2 regions of the Dickeya chrysanthemi NCPPB 402 genome follow, and region 2 is predicted to be linked to the other one. Evidence: predicted binding sites of a transcription regulator. Region 2 holds the regulator's gene; the other holds the start of a gene.

Region 1 (6,354 bases), 1.2 Mb from region 2:
GAAACCGAAGGTCAGCGCGCGGGTGCGCACCACATCCAGCGTCTGCGGATGAACATCATCGGCAACAAAGAAACGGTTGGCCTGCTTGAGCTTACTGACGCGTTTTGCCATCGCCATCGCTTCTGCGGCGGCGGTCGCCTCATCCAGCAGCGAAGCGGAAGCCAGCTCCAGCCCGGTCAAATCCTGCGTCACTTGCTGGAAATTCAGCAATGCTTCCAGACGCCCCTGCGACACCTCCGGCTGGTACGGCGTATACGCGGTATACCAGCCCGGATTCTCCAGCACGTTGCGCAAAATCACCGGCGGCGTCAGCACCGCGTGATACCCCATGCCGATATAACTTTTATAGCGCTGATTGCGACCGGCGATGGCCTTCAATTCAGCCAATGCCTGAGACTCGGTGGCGGCATCACCCACCGCCGGCGGTTGGGGCAGTTGGATATCGGCGGGTACAATCTGACGGGTAAGTGCGTCCAGCGAATCTGCGCCAATGGCAGCCAGCATCTGCTGTTGCTGAGTAGCTGACGGGCCGATATGGCGCTCCGTGAACGCACTGCCGTGTTCGAGTTGACTGAGAGTCTGGGTCATGTGGGGGAATTTCCTGCATTGAGCACAGTGACGTGCAGCACAATTAAATAATTCAGAAGCAGTTAACGCATTCAAAAACAAGCAAACAATTCACAAAACAAGCGGATCATAAAAACGCCCCGTCGCAGGGAGCAGACGGGGCGTCAGGCTTATTCTTCTTCGTCGCCGTCTTCTTCTTCCAACAATGCCTGATAACCCTCGGCATCAAGCAATTCGTTCAGTTCAGCTTCGTCAGAGGCTTTGATACGGAACAGCCAGCCTTCGGCGTAAGGCGCGCTGTTTACCAGCTCCGGCGCACCTTCCAGCTCTTCGTTGATTTCCACGATTTCACCGCTGATCGGCGCGTAGATATCAGACGCGGCTTTGACGGACTCCGCCACGGCGCAATCGTCGCCGGCGTTCACCGTACTGCCGACTTCCGGCAGATCGACAAACACCATATCGCCCAGTAACTCCTGCGCATGCTCGGTAATACCTACGCTATAAACGCCATTGCCTTCCGCCATCACCCACTCATGGGACGAGGTATATTTCAGTTCTGCCGGAACATTGCTCATTGCCACCTTCTCCTTCCATTAACGCCCAAAATTAAAACTGAACCAGCGCCTTACCGGCGCGAACAAAATTCGGTTTGGTCACGTGCACCGGCATCTCGCGATTGCGAATCTGCACGATAGCCTGCTCGCCGATACCGGCGGGAACACGGGCCAGCGCGATGCTGACGCCCAGCGTAGGCGAAAACGACCCGCTGGTGATCACCCCTTCCTGCATGACGCCATGATTATCGGTAAAGCGGACCGGTTGACCGTGACGCAGCACGCCTTTTTCAGTCATCACCAAACCAACCAACTGTTCGGTGCCTTCCGCCTGCTGGCGTTCCAGCGCCTCACGGCCGATGAACTGACGATCTTCCGGCTGCCAGGCGATGGTCCAGCCCATGTTGGTCGCCAGCGGAGAGACGGTTTCATCCATGTCCTGACCGTACAGGTTCATGCCCGCTTCCAGACGCAACGTATCACGCGCGCCCAGCCCACAGGGTTTTACGCCAACAGCCAGCAGTTGTTGCCAGAAGCCGACCGCCTGTTCCTGTGGTAACGCAATTTCATAGCCTGCTTCGCCAGTATAGCCAGTGGTGGCGATAAAGAGGCCGTCGGCCTGCACGCCGAAGAAAGGTTTCATGCCCGCCACGATGTTACGTTGGGCATCGCTCAACAGACTACGCACCTTTTCCTGCGCCTGCGGCCCTTGCACGGCTATCAGCGACAGATCTTCGCGTTCGGTGATCGCCACCATGAACGGTTTGGCATGCTCGGTAATCCACGCCAGATCCTTTTCACGCGTAGCGGAATTCACCACTAGCCGGAAATAGTCTTCGGTCTGGAAATACACGATTAAATCGTCGATCACGCCGGCCGACGGCGTCAGCATGGCGGTATAGAGCGCTTTGCCGGGCTGGGTTAATTTGGCGACATCATTCGCCAGCAGGTAACGCAAAAATTCGCGGACACGGGCGCCGCGCAAATCCACGATAGTCATGTGCGACACATCGAACATGCCGGCGCTGCTGCGTACGATGTGATGTTCATCCAACTGAGAGCCGTAATGCAGCGGCATCATCCAGCCATGAAAGTCCACCATTTTGGCGCCATCGGCCAGATGCTGTTCATACAACGGGGTGTGGTTTGCCATTCTTTTCTCTCTACGTTAGCCGCGCGTTGTGATGCCAGGCTCCACGACGCAAACGTTTATCCTGCCGTTGAACTTACCACCGAAGCGCGCGTTCCACCACTCCTATAGCCATAAGTTTATCTATATAAAAAATCCGTTTTACCTCCATCTAACCATCCCGGCCATAAGAATATAAAACCAATAAATTTAAAAAATTAAAGATTAAAAACCATTTAATAAAAAATAATAAATATATTAATGCAAAAATAAATGAATAGCTGGTGTGATGCCAAAACACTCCCCGCCAGATTAAATTAGATAAAGTAATGCGAAAAAAGCTTAAAATTAGATTATTTCAGGTCACCCGGCATTCGTCTTTGATTGTTTTCACCGGTCGATTTTGTGATCGCCATTCACGATATCTTCCCGACAACGACAATACGCCGTGATTGATGGCAGCAATGGGAAGGCAGTTCGCCACGACAGGTTTCACACTGGCGGCATCGGCAGGCTATCCATCAGACAACGGTTTGATTTTTATCAATCAAGCGCGAGCTTTCACCACCGCCCGCAACAAGCGGAACCAGATTGATTATTGACCTTACAGCTGCCGGCCAGACAGCGAAAAATGGATAGCGGGCAAGCCACCATAATTAAAAATCAATATGTTAAGGAGAGTGCATCATGACGCACAGAATGATACTGAATGAAACGTCCTACTTTGGCAGCGGCGCCATCGCCCATTTAACAGCAGAGGTGCAACGGCGCGGTTTCCACAAAGCGCTGGTGGTGACGGACAAAGAACTGGTGAAATACGGCGTCGCCGGTAACGTGACCGCCCTGCTGGATAAAGCCGGGCTGCCTTATGAGGTGTATGACGGCGTGATCCCCAATCCGACTATCCCCGTCGTCCAGCATGGGGTCGAGCGTTTTCAGGCCTCCGGCGCTGATTATCTGATAGCTATCGGCGGCGGTTCCCCGCAAGATACCTGTAAAGCCATCGGTATTATTATCAACAACCCGGAATTCGCGGATGTACGTAGTCTGGAAGGGGTGGCCGCCACCCGTAAACCCAGTGTGCCGATCTTCGCGATACCGACAACCTCCGGCACCGCCGCCGAAGTCACCATCAATTATGTCATCACCGATGAAGAGAAACGGCGTAAATTCGTCTGCGTCGATCCGCACGATATTCCGATTGTGTCGTTTATCGACACAGACATGATGCGCAGTATGCCGGCATCGCTCAAAGCCGCTACCGGCATCGACGCGCTGACCCACGCTATCGAAGGGTTCACCACTCAGGGCGCCTGGGAACTGACCGACATGCTGCACCTGAAAGCCATCGAAATCATCAGCCGTTCGCTGCGTGATTCCGTTGCCGGGAAAGTGCAGGGCGTAGAAGACATGGCGCTGGGGCAATACATCGCCGGTATGGGTTTTTCCAACGTTGGGCTGGGGCTGGTGCACGGCATGGCACACCCGCTGGGCGCGTTTTATAACACCCCGCATGGCGTCGCCAACGCCATTCTGCTGCCGCATATCATGGCCTGGAATGCGGAGTATACCGGTGAAAAATTCCGTGCCATCGCCGTTGCCATGGGGGTGAAAGGCGCAGACAACATGCCGCTGGCACAGGTGCGGGAAGCGGCGATTCAGGCCGTACGCCAACTGGCGCAGGATGTGGATATTCCGGTGCAATTGCGCCAGGTAGGCGTCAAAGAACAGGATATTCCGGCACTGGCGCAGGCGGCATTTGACGATGTCTGTACCGGCGGCAATCCGCGCCCGGCAACGGTGAAGGAAATTGAAGCGCTGTATCACGCGATCTACTGATTGCTGACCGCGCAGCGACGGTTCGACTGCCAACCGTTTTGCGGATAACGCGATCACACGCAACGCAGTCACACGCGAAGCATGGCGGGATGCGGCAAAAAACGCGCGTCCTGCCAATATCGGACTGTTTATCCTGCCGTTCATGATGCGCGGCAGGTCAGCCAAGCCCCTCCATGTCACAGGAGCTTCAGGACGCGTGGAGCAACAGGTGCCCATAGTGGTGCCCCAAAATACACCGGGCATCATGGGCGAACAGCGCTCTAAAAGGCTGCAAAGCCTTGCAGCAGGTAGGATTAGTACCAGCAGGTAAGATTAGTCCTGAGCCGCGGGCGATATCGCGCCCTAGATCAGGTGGCTGATATTGACGTTCTCCATCAGGTAATGGTTGTCGGAATAATCCACCGGAATCGCAATCACCGCCGGTCCATCGACATCCATTGCCTGCCAGAGCTTCGGCACCAGCTCGGCGGCAGATTCAACGGCGAAACCTTTAGCGCCGAACGCTTCCGCATAGGCTTTGAAATCGATGGGGCCGAACTTGACGCCGGAAGAGCGGCGATACTTCTTCTCTTCCTGAATTTCCACCATGTTGTAGGCGTTATCTACCCAGATAATGTGCAGAATGTTCGATTTCAGCCGCACCGCCGTTTCCAGTTCCATGCTGGACTGCATGAAACCGCCATCCCCGGATACCGACACGACCTTCTGTTTCGGGTTGACCAACGCAGCGGCGATCGCCCACGGCAGCGCAACCCCCATAGTCTGCTGTCCGTTAGTCATTAGCACCTGACGGGCACGGAAGCTATAGAGATAACGCGCCAGCCAGATATGGAAGCTGCCCATATCTACGCACAAGGTCACGTCTTTATTGACCAGATCCTGCATCACCCGCACCAGCCGCAACGGATGGATAGCAAAACCATCCATGTTGATGGCGCGGGTCGCTAATTGGTGACGCAACTGGCTGCGCTCTTCCAGAATCGCAGCCGCCTGAGGAGACAACACAATCGGCGAACTCAGTTGCTCGTTGAGCATATCGACGGTAATGCTGATATCGCCGACCAGTTCCACATCCGGGCGGTAGGCGCTTTCCACTTCAGCGGGTAGCACATCAAGGTGCACCAGCGTAGCCTTACCGGAATTCCACAGCGCCGGGGCGTACTCCACCGGGCTATAACCGACTGTGACGATAAGGTCCGCCTGCTGTAACAGTTTGTCGCCGGCCTGATTGTTGAACAACCCGACCCGTCCGGCAAAGTGATCAAAATGCTGTTGATCGATAACCCCGGCGGCTTGATAGGTACTGGTCACCGGCAAGCCGCTATGATGCAGTAACCGACGCAGCGCCTGCGCGTTTTTCGGCTGGCTGGCCATCAACCCCAGCAGTAATATCGGGTTTTTCGCGTTTTTGATAAGCCCGGCCACATGTTCGACATCCCGTAGCGGCGCGCTATTGAGGGTCGGCAACGAAGTACGCGCCAGAATCGGGCTGTCTGCCGGTTCGTTGACAATATCTTCCGGCAGGCTGATGAACGCGGCGCCCGGCCGGCCAAACTCGGCGGCGCGAAAGGCGTTGGCCATCACTTCTGAAATCGCGGACGACACGGTGATTTCAGCGCTGTACTTGGTCACCGGCTGAAACAGGCTGACGGTATCCAGGCTTTGATGGGTCAGTTTCAGGCGGTCGGCACGTTTCACCGCGCCCCCCAGCGCCACCATCGGGTCACCCTCTGCCGTTGCGGTAGCCAGACCGGTCACCAGGTTCGAACAACCGGGTCCGGAGGTCACCAGCGTTACGCCGGCTTTGCCGGTGAGACGGCCGATGGCCGCCGCCATAAAGGCGCCATTAGCCTCATGCCGTACGGGAATGGTCTGGATCGACGAATCCACCAGTGAATCAAACACGCGATCGACTTTTGCACCAGGAATGCCGAAGACATAGTTGACGCCTTGCTGCTCAAGATGTTTTACGATCAGTTCAGCACCACTAGACCAATGCTGTTGACCATCCATATTTTCCATAATGTTTATCCTCTGCATAACAGTGTGCTTGTGCTTTCAGTACCTGCTCGAAGCCTCAACTCTCCACGGAGTGAATCACGCTATCGAGATCTTCAGGGGATAAATTGGCTTTCAGGAAATCCCTGTCACGGGGAAGATCGATAACCAGTTTGGCGATGGAGCCAAACGTCAGCACGCCTTCTTCCAATTGATAATCAAGGATATGTCCACCACCTTTACGATCCTCGGTGATGAAGTGCT
Region 2 (6,354 bases):
CGCTAAGCGGATTAGTGCTGGGGCAGACCGTGCTGGCTAAAGCGTGTATCGCAGCAAATATTCCCTTCGATGCCAGTCAGGCTCATTCAGCGCTCTATGACACCGAACGAACGGCGCAACTATTTTGTGAACTGGTTAATCGTTGGAAGCGTATGGGCGGCTGGCCGCTCGCCTCCGGTATTGATACGGATACCGAAACATCGCTGGCCGTCGACGAAGACAAAGGGTAACGCGCACGATCACGTCATGTATTCGCCGAACCACAAGACACAATAATCGCGTGGTGATAGCGGTGATATCAGGCAGCACATGGCTGCCTGATACAGAAGAATTACTGCTGTTCCGTCTGCTGTGAACGGTACTTATCCGCCGTTTCTTTAATCAGTTGTTGCAGTTCACCGCGCTGATGCATCTCAATCACGATGTCACATCCCCCAACCAACTCACCATCGACCCACAATTGCGGGAATGTCGGCCAGTTGGCATATTTAGGCAATTCGGCGCGAATATCCGGGTTCTGCAGGATATCCACATAGGCAAAACGTTCGCCGCACGCCGACAACGCCTGAACCGCCTGGGCAGAAAAACCACAGCTCGGCAGTTTGGGAGAACCTTTCATGTACAGCAGAATCGGGTTTTCAGCGATCTGGCGCTGAATCTTTTCAAGTGTCGTTGTCGTCATTCTATTGCTTCCTCAAGCGCGTGATGAACAGCCCATCAACGGCTGTTCATGTGACTCGCGGCAGACCATGCCATACCGCCTCTGTTGTTTTATATTCTAACGATAGCGACGACCACAAAAAAACGCTATCTTTTGTAAGGTTTTATCCGGTCGACGATATATCAGCATAAGGTAACCCAAATTGACTGATAATTAAGCAGCAAACACCGTTGTTAACGTTTTCTCACTATTTTGTAGTAACATAAGTCTATCTCCCGCTTTTTTATCAGGCCATTTTCGGGAATACTGTAAAGATTGAACGATTGAGGACAACATTCGGTCAGAATTATTATGCGTTTATTTATTACGCTCTTTTTATTATTTTTCAGTAATTTGTTTGCGAATCTGGCGCTGGCTAATCCGCATGGCGCGTCCGCGTTGCCGCGTAAATCGGGTGTAGAAACGGCAAACAAAGCGCTTGATGAGTCCAAAAAAAATAAGGTCGCCAAAAATGCCAATAAAAAAGGTACGGCGCCCTCTCAACAACATGAAAAGACGACCCAAAACGCACCAGCGAAAACGACATCATCCGCTCATGATAAAAGCGCCAAATCTGGTGATAAAAAGCCTGTGACGGCAGCGGCTTCAGCCCACTCTACCGGTAAACCGCAGAAGCAGGAAAAAAGCCCGCCGACTAAAGCGGCAGCCAACAAAACGACGAAAAAAGAGCCGCCTGCTACGGCCAAAAATAACCGTAACGCGCATGAGTCGGTGAGAGTCAAATACTCCCCCAAAAAAGGCAAAGCGGTAATCGCCGAAGAAGATATTGCCTCGGTCTCATCGCACGGTAAAAATAAAAAAGGTAAACAGGACAAGGCCGCGCTGACTATCAGCGCCGCGCACCAAAAACGTTATCAGCATGCCAAGTCAACCGCGATGAATAAGCTGATGAGCCAAATCGGCAAGCCTTATCATTGGGGCGGTGCCACACCGTATTCGGGCTTTGATTGCAGCGGGCTGGTGTATTACGCCTATAAAGATGTGGTGAAAATCCCGATTCCACGCACAGCCAATGAAATGTTCCATTTGCGTGACGCGGCGCCAATTAAGAAAAGCGAACTGGAAAGCGGCGACCTGGTCTTCTTTCGTATCACCAACCGTGGAGCCGCCGATCATGTGGGCGTCTACCTGGGCAATGGCCGATTCATTCAGTCGCCACGCACCGGCGCTGATATCAAGATCAGTAAACTGAGTGAAGATTACTGGCAGGATCATTACGTCGGCGCTCGCCGCGTGGTGACGCCGAAAACCATTCGTTAGGCGCTACACGACTCGACGTAAATACGACAAAAAGGGGCTTAGCGCCCCTTTCTGTTTTCACCGCTGTTTTGCCTCAGGCTGTTGAAACCCGGACATTACGCCGCCGGCGATCCGCTATCAGTTCAATACCGCTGTGAAGCCGAAGATAATGATCACCGCCAGTGCAACCACCGTACTGAACAGCGACATTTTCAGATTCGTATCCATAATATTCTCCTGTATGTGACTGATGATCGCCGTCATCCCATTGTGTATGAATAAAATCCCTCTCTCGGCAGGCAAGAGGAAACACATAAAGTATAGGTTTATTATTACCCAGCCGATATCAAAAAACCGGTTTGCGCATCACAGAGATAACACGAATTGCCTCTTCCACTTTTGCTCTGGATCGGCCAGAATTCGCAGTTTACTGTATACACTGCGTTGGTCGAAGCGTCAGCCCTCCCTTCAAGCTACACACCTCGGCATATCTCCTCCTGAAATGTTGCCTTGTTGTCCGGCAGGAGATGAATTCACGCAGGCAAACGATTAACACCCTATTTTAATGCTGTAACAGACACGTTACTGTCACAGATGAGTTCAGGAGTCGCTTTAGATGGCAACGATCAAAGATGTGGCAAAACGCGCAGGCGTTTCAACCACAACCGTATCACACGTGATCAATAAAACACGTTTCGTCGCCGAAGAGACCAAGGCTGCGGTACGCGCAGCCATCGATGAATTGCATTATTCCCCGAGTGCAGTGGCTCGCAGCCTGAAGGTCAACCACACGAAATCCATCGGCCTGCTGGCTACCTCCAGCGAAGCACCCTATTTCGCCGAGATTATCGAGGCGGTAGAAAACAGCTGCTACGCCAGGGGTTACACGCTAATCCTGTGTAACTCTCATAACAATCAGGATAAACAGCGCGCCTACTTGTCCATGCTGGCGCAAAAGCGTGTCGACGGCCTGCTGGTGATGTGTGCCGAGTACCCACCCGAATTGCTATCCCTGCTGGCGGATTACCGTCATATCCCGATGGTGGTGATGGACTGGGGCGAAGCACAAAACGATTTTACCGATACTATTATTGATAACGCCTTTGCCGGCGGATACATGGCTGGACGTTATCTGATTGAACGCGGTCATCGGGATATCGGTGCCATTCCCGGCTCGCAGGAGCGCAATACCGGTAGCGGACGTTACCTGGGGTTCCTGAAAGCGTTAAAGGAAGCCGACATTTCCCTGCGCGAAGAGTGGGTGGTTCAGGGGGATTTTGAGCCGGAGTCCGGCTATAAAGCCATGCATCAAATTCTGGCCCAAAAACAGCGGCCGACGGCGGTATTCTGCGGCGGTGATATCATGGCGATGGGCGCCATCTGCGCGGCCGACGAACTTGGGCTACGCGTACCGCAAGATATTTCAGTGATCGGTTACGATAATGTGCGTCACTCCCGCTATTTTACTCCAGCGCTCACCACCATTCATCAACCGAAAGAACGTCTGGGGCAGGCGGCATTTTCCATGTTGCTGGACCGCATTACCAGCAAACGCGAGGAAGCACAAACGATTGAAGTACACCCTACTCTGATCGAGCGTCGCTCCGTTGCCGACGGCCCATACCTCGATTATCGTCGTTAATATTCAGACGATTTCGTTATCGCTGCGCGCCCTTGCCGTCAGGCGCTATGCCGCACCGCATATAGCGATAACGCATGTGATGAATACATGACGTATTGTTTCTCCGTGCTACTTTAGCCCGCTGAATCTTGTCGGCGGGTTAAAGCAGTCATACACTTGTCACTATCGCTGACGACAATAACTATGATCAGACGATGTTTTTCAACATAGCGCATCGCCTTACTTTTTCTACCCTGGCAATAATGGCCGTACCGTTTGTCACGAACGGGGTAGATGCCTTTCGTACCGGCTTTTCTCTTATTTTCCTCTGAGACTCTCAGGGATAGACAATGGATGGGGTTCGTTGAACACCCTCCAGCGTGATATTTGTCTGGTTTATTCCTTGTAAACACATTTATCTGACAAGGTAGGGAGAAGTTATGAGTTCATCTTATGTGGAGGAACTGGGTACCCCTCATCATCCCTGGTTCCAAATTGTTAATGAAATGCTATCGACCGCCGACATCGCCATTAACGGCTCACGCCCGTTTGACATTCAGGTAAAAAATCCCTTTATGTACAAACGCATACTGCGCGAAGGCTCGTTAGGTCTGGGCGAAAGCTACATGGATGGCTGGTGGGAGTGTGAGCGGCTGGACATGTTCTTCCACCGAGCGATACGCGTGGGACTGGACAGCCAACTGCCCCACCGCTGGCGCGATACTTTACGAATCCTGATGGCTCGCCTGAGCAATCTGCAGTCCCGCCGTCGGTCCTGGATCGTGGGCAAGGAGCATTACGACCTCGGTAATGATCTTTTCACCCTGATGCTCGATCCCTATATGCAATACTCCTGCGGTTACTGGAAACAGGCTGAAACGCTGGAGCAGGCGCAACAGGACAAGCTGCGCTTAATCTGCGAAAAACTGCAATTGCGTCGCGGCATGACATTGCTGGATATCGGTTGCGGCTGGGGTGGGCTGGCGGAATTCGCCGCACATCACTATGGCGTCAGCGTCACCGGCGTCACCATCTCCCGCGAACAGCAAAAGCTGGCGCAGCAGCGCTGCCGACATCTGGATGTTAACATCCTGCTACAGGACTATCGCGACCTGAATCAACAGTTTGATCGCATCGTTTCCGTCGGCATGTTCGAGCATGTCGGCCCCAAAAATTACAACACCTATTTCCGGGTAGTGAGAAAAAACCTCAAACCTAACGGATTGTTCCTGCTGCACACTATCGGCACCAATGAAACTAACCTGAAAGTTGACGCCTGGATGAACAAGTACATTTTCCCCAACTACTGCCTGCCTTCAGTGCAGCATATCGCCCAGGCCAGCGAGCCCTATCTGGTGATGGAAGACTGGCACAATTTCGGCGCAGACTACGACCGCACACTGATGGCCTGGCATGAACGTTTCCAGCAACACTGGCCAACGTTGTCAGAACGTTATTCCGAACGCTTCCAGCGGATGTTCAGCTACTACCTTAACGTCTGCGCTGGCTCGTTTCGCGCACGTGATATTCAGCTCTGGCAGATAGTATTCAGTGTGGGCGGTGTAGAGGACGGCTTGCGAGTCCCCAGATAATCCTGGCACCCGGCAAATCCACATCCCGATGGCAAAAAACCGGCAGCCTGGCTGCCGGTTTTCATGATGGGAGAACATGTCAGGGAAGAAGTGCTTATTCGCCCTGCTCCGCCTGCGCAGCAGCCTGCTCCTGTTGCTGCGCCTGACGCGCCATGACACGTTCAACCGTATCGATGATGGCCTGAGTTTGCGGGTCGATTTCGATGTTGATGCGGTCGCCCAGACGCTTCTGACCCAGCGTTGTGCGTTGAAGCGTTTCCGGAATCAGATGCACGCAAAAACGACTGCGGGTGACTTCGCCCACCGTCAGACTGATGCCGTCGATACCGATAAATCCTTTGTGCAGCACATACTTCATTTGCAGCTCATCAGACAGCCGTAACCAGATCTGATGATTATTTTCCGACGTCAGAATTTTTACAATCTCCGCCGTACACATAATATGGCCGGACATCACATGCCCGCCGATTTCATCGCCATATTTAGCCGCGCGTTCCACATTGACCCGATCGCCGACGTGAATTTCCCCCAGGTTGGTCAACCGCAGCGTTTCTTTGATCAAGTCAAAACTGACCCGATCGCCGTCGATAGCCGTGACGGTCAGACAACAACCATTGTGTGCTACGGATGCACCCGTTTCCAACCCCGGCAACAGTTCGGGGGGCAGTTGAACGACATGAGTGCGGAAATTGGGTTTTTCATCAACAGACACGACGGTCGCCGTGCCCTGAACAATACCGGTAAACATGGTGTTGATCTTGCCTCCAGATTAGTAATAGGCGTGAACGCGCAACAACAGCGGTATAACCAGACGGACTGGTTCTCGGAAGTGACAACGTTCACTAATGTCAGGCAGTTTGCACCATATCATCAGGAAAACCAAACGGGATCATTCTCGGTCAGTCGATCATTGGTTTACGGTTGGCAAATCGTTACAATACTTCATCTTTTTTCGTATAAATAAAGGATGATTGTCTTTCTCTCCTCCATTAGAGATCTCTCTCCATCCTGCTTTAGGAAGGTGTTTTCGTGCAGAAGTACTTATCAGAGGCCCGTCAGTTGCTGGCGCTGGCTATTCCAGTCATCATCGCTCAAGTCTCGCAAACCTCGATGGGTGTGGTAGATACCATTATGGCGGGCTCTTACAGCGCTACCGATATGGCAGCCGTAGCGGTCGGCAC

What was found. Region 2 encodes PurR, which represses purine synthesis genes. Its sites were predicted from a motif close to CANGCAAACGTTTGCNTG; they were not measured.
Region 1: gcvT (glycine cleavage system aminomethyltransferase GcvT) is a predicted target of PurR. The motif match lies at 2,323-2,340, and genes of this name have one in related genera.

The regions. Positions count from the first base shown of each region.
Region 1 is NZ_CM001974.1:3,904,923-3,911,276, forward strand. Features, by position in the region: gene gcvP (aminomethyl-transferring glycine dehydrogenase) at 1-588, opposite strand, end outside; gene gcvH (glycine cleavage system protein GcvH) at 738-1,145, opposite strand; gene gcvT (glycine cleavage system aminomethyltransferase GcvT) at 1,177-2,277, opposite strand; gene fucO (lactaldehyde reductase) at 2,941-4,092, shown strand; gene alsS (acetolactate synthase AlsS) at 4,435-6,114, opposite strand; gene budA (acetolactate decarboxylase) at 6,170-6,354, opposite strand, start outside.
Region 2 is NZ_CM001974.1:2,736,271-2,742,624, forward strand. Features, by position in the region: gene rnt (ribonuclease T) at 1-230, shown strand, start outside; gene DCH402_RS12255 (Grx4 family monothiol glutaredoxin) at 332-682, opposite strand; gene DCH402_RS12260 (C40 family peptidase) at 1,013-1,981, shown strand; gene cydH (cytochrome bd-I oxidase subunit CydH) at 2,099-2,188, opposite strand; gene purR (HTH-type transcriptional repressor PurR) at 2,577-3,602, shown strand; gene cfa (cyclopropane fatty acyl phospholipid synthase) at 4,022-5,173, shown strand; gene DCH402_RS12275 (riboflavin synthase) at 5,268-5,921, opposite strand; gene DCH402_RS12280 (MATE family efflux transporter) at 6,203-6,354, shown strand, end outside.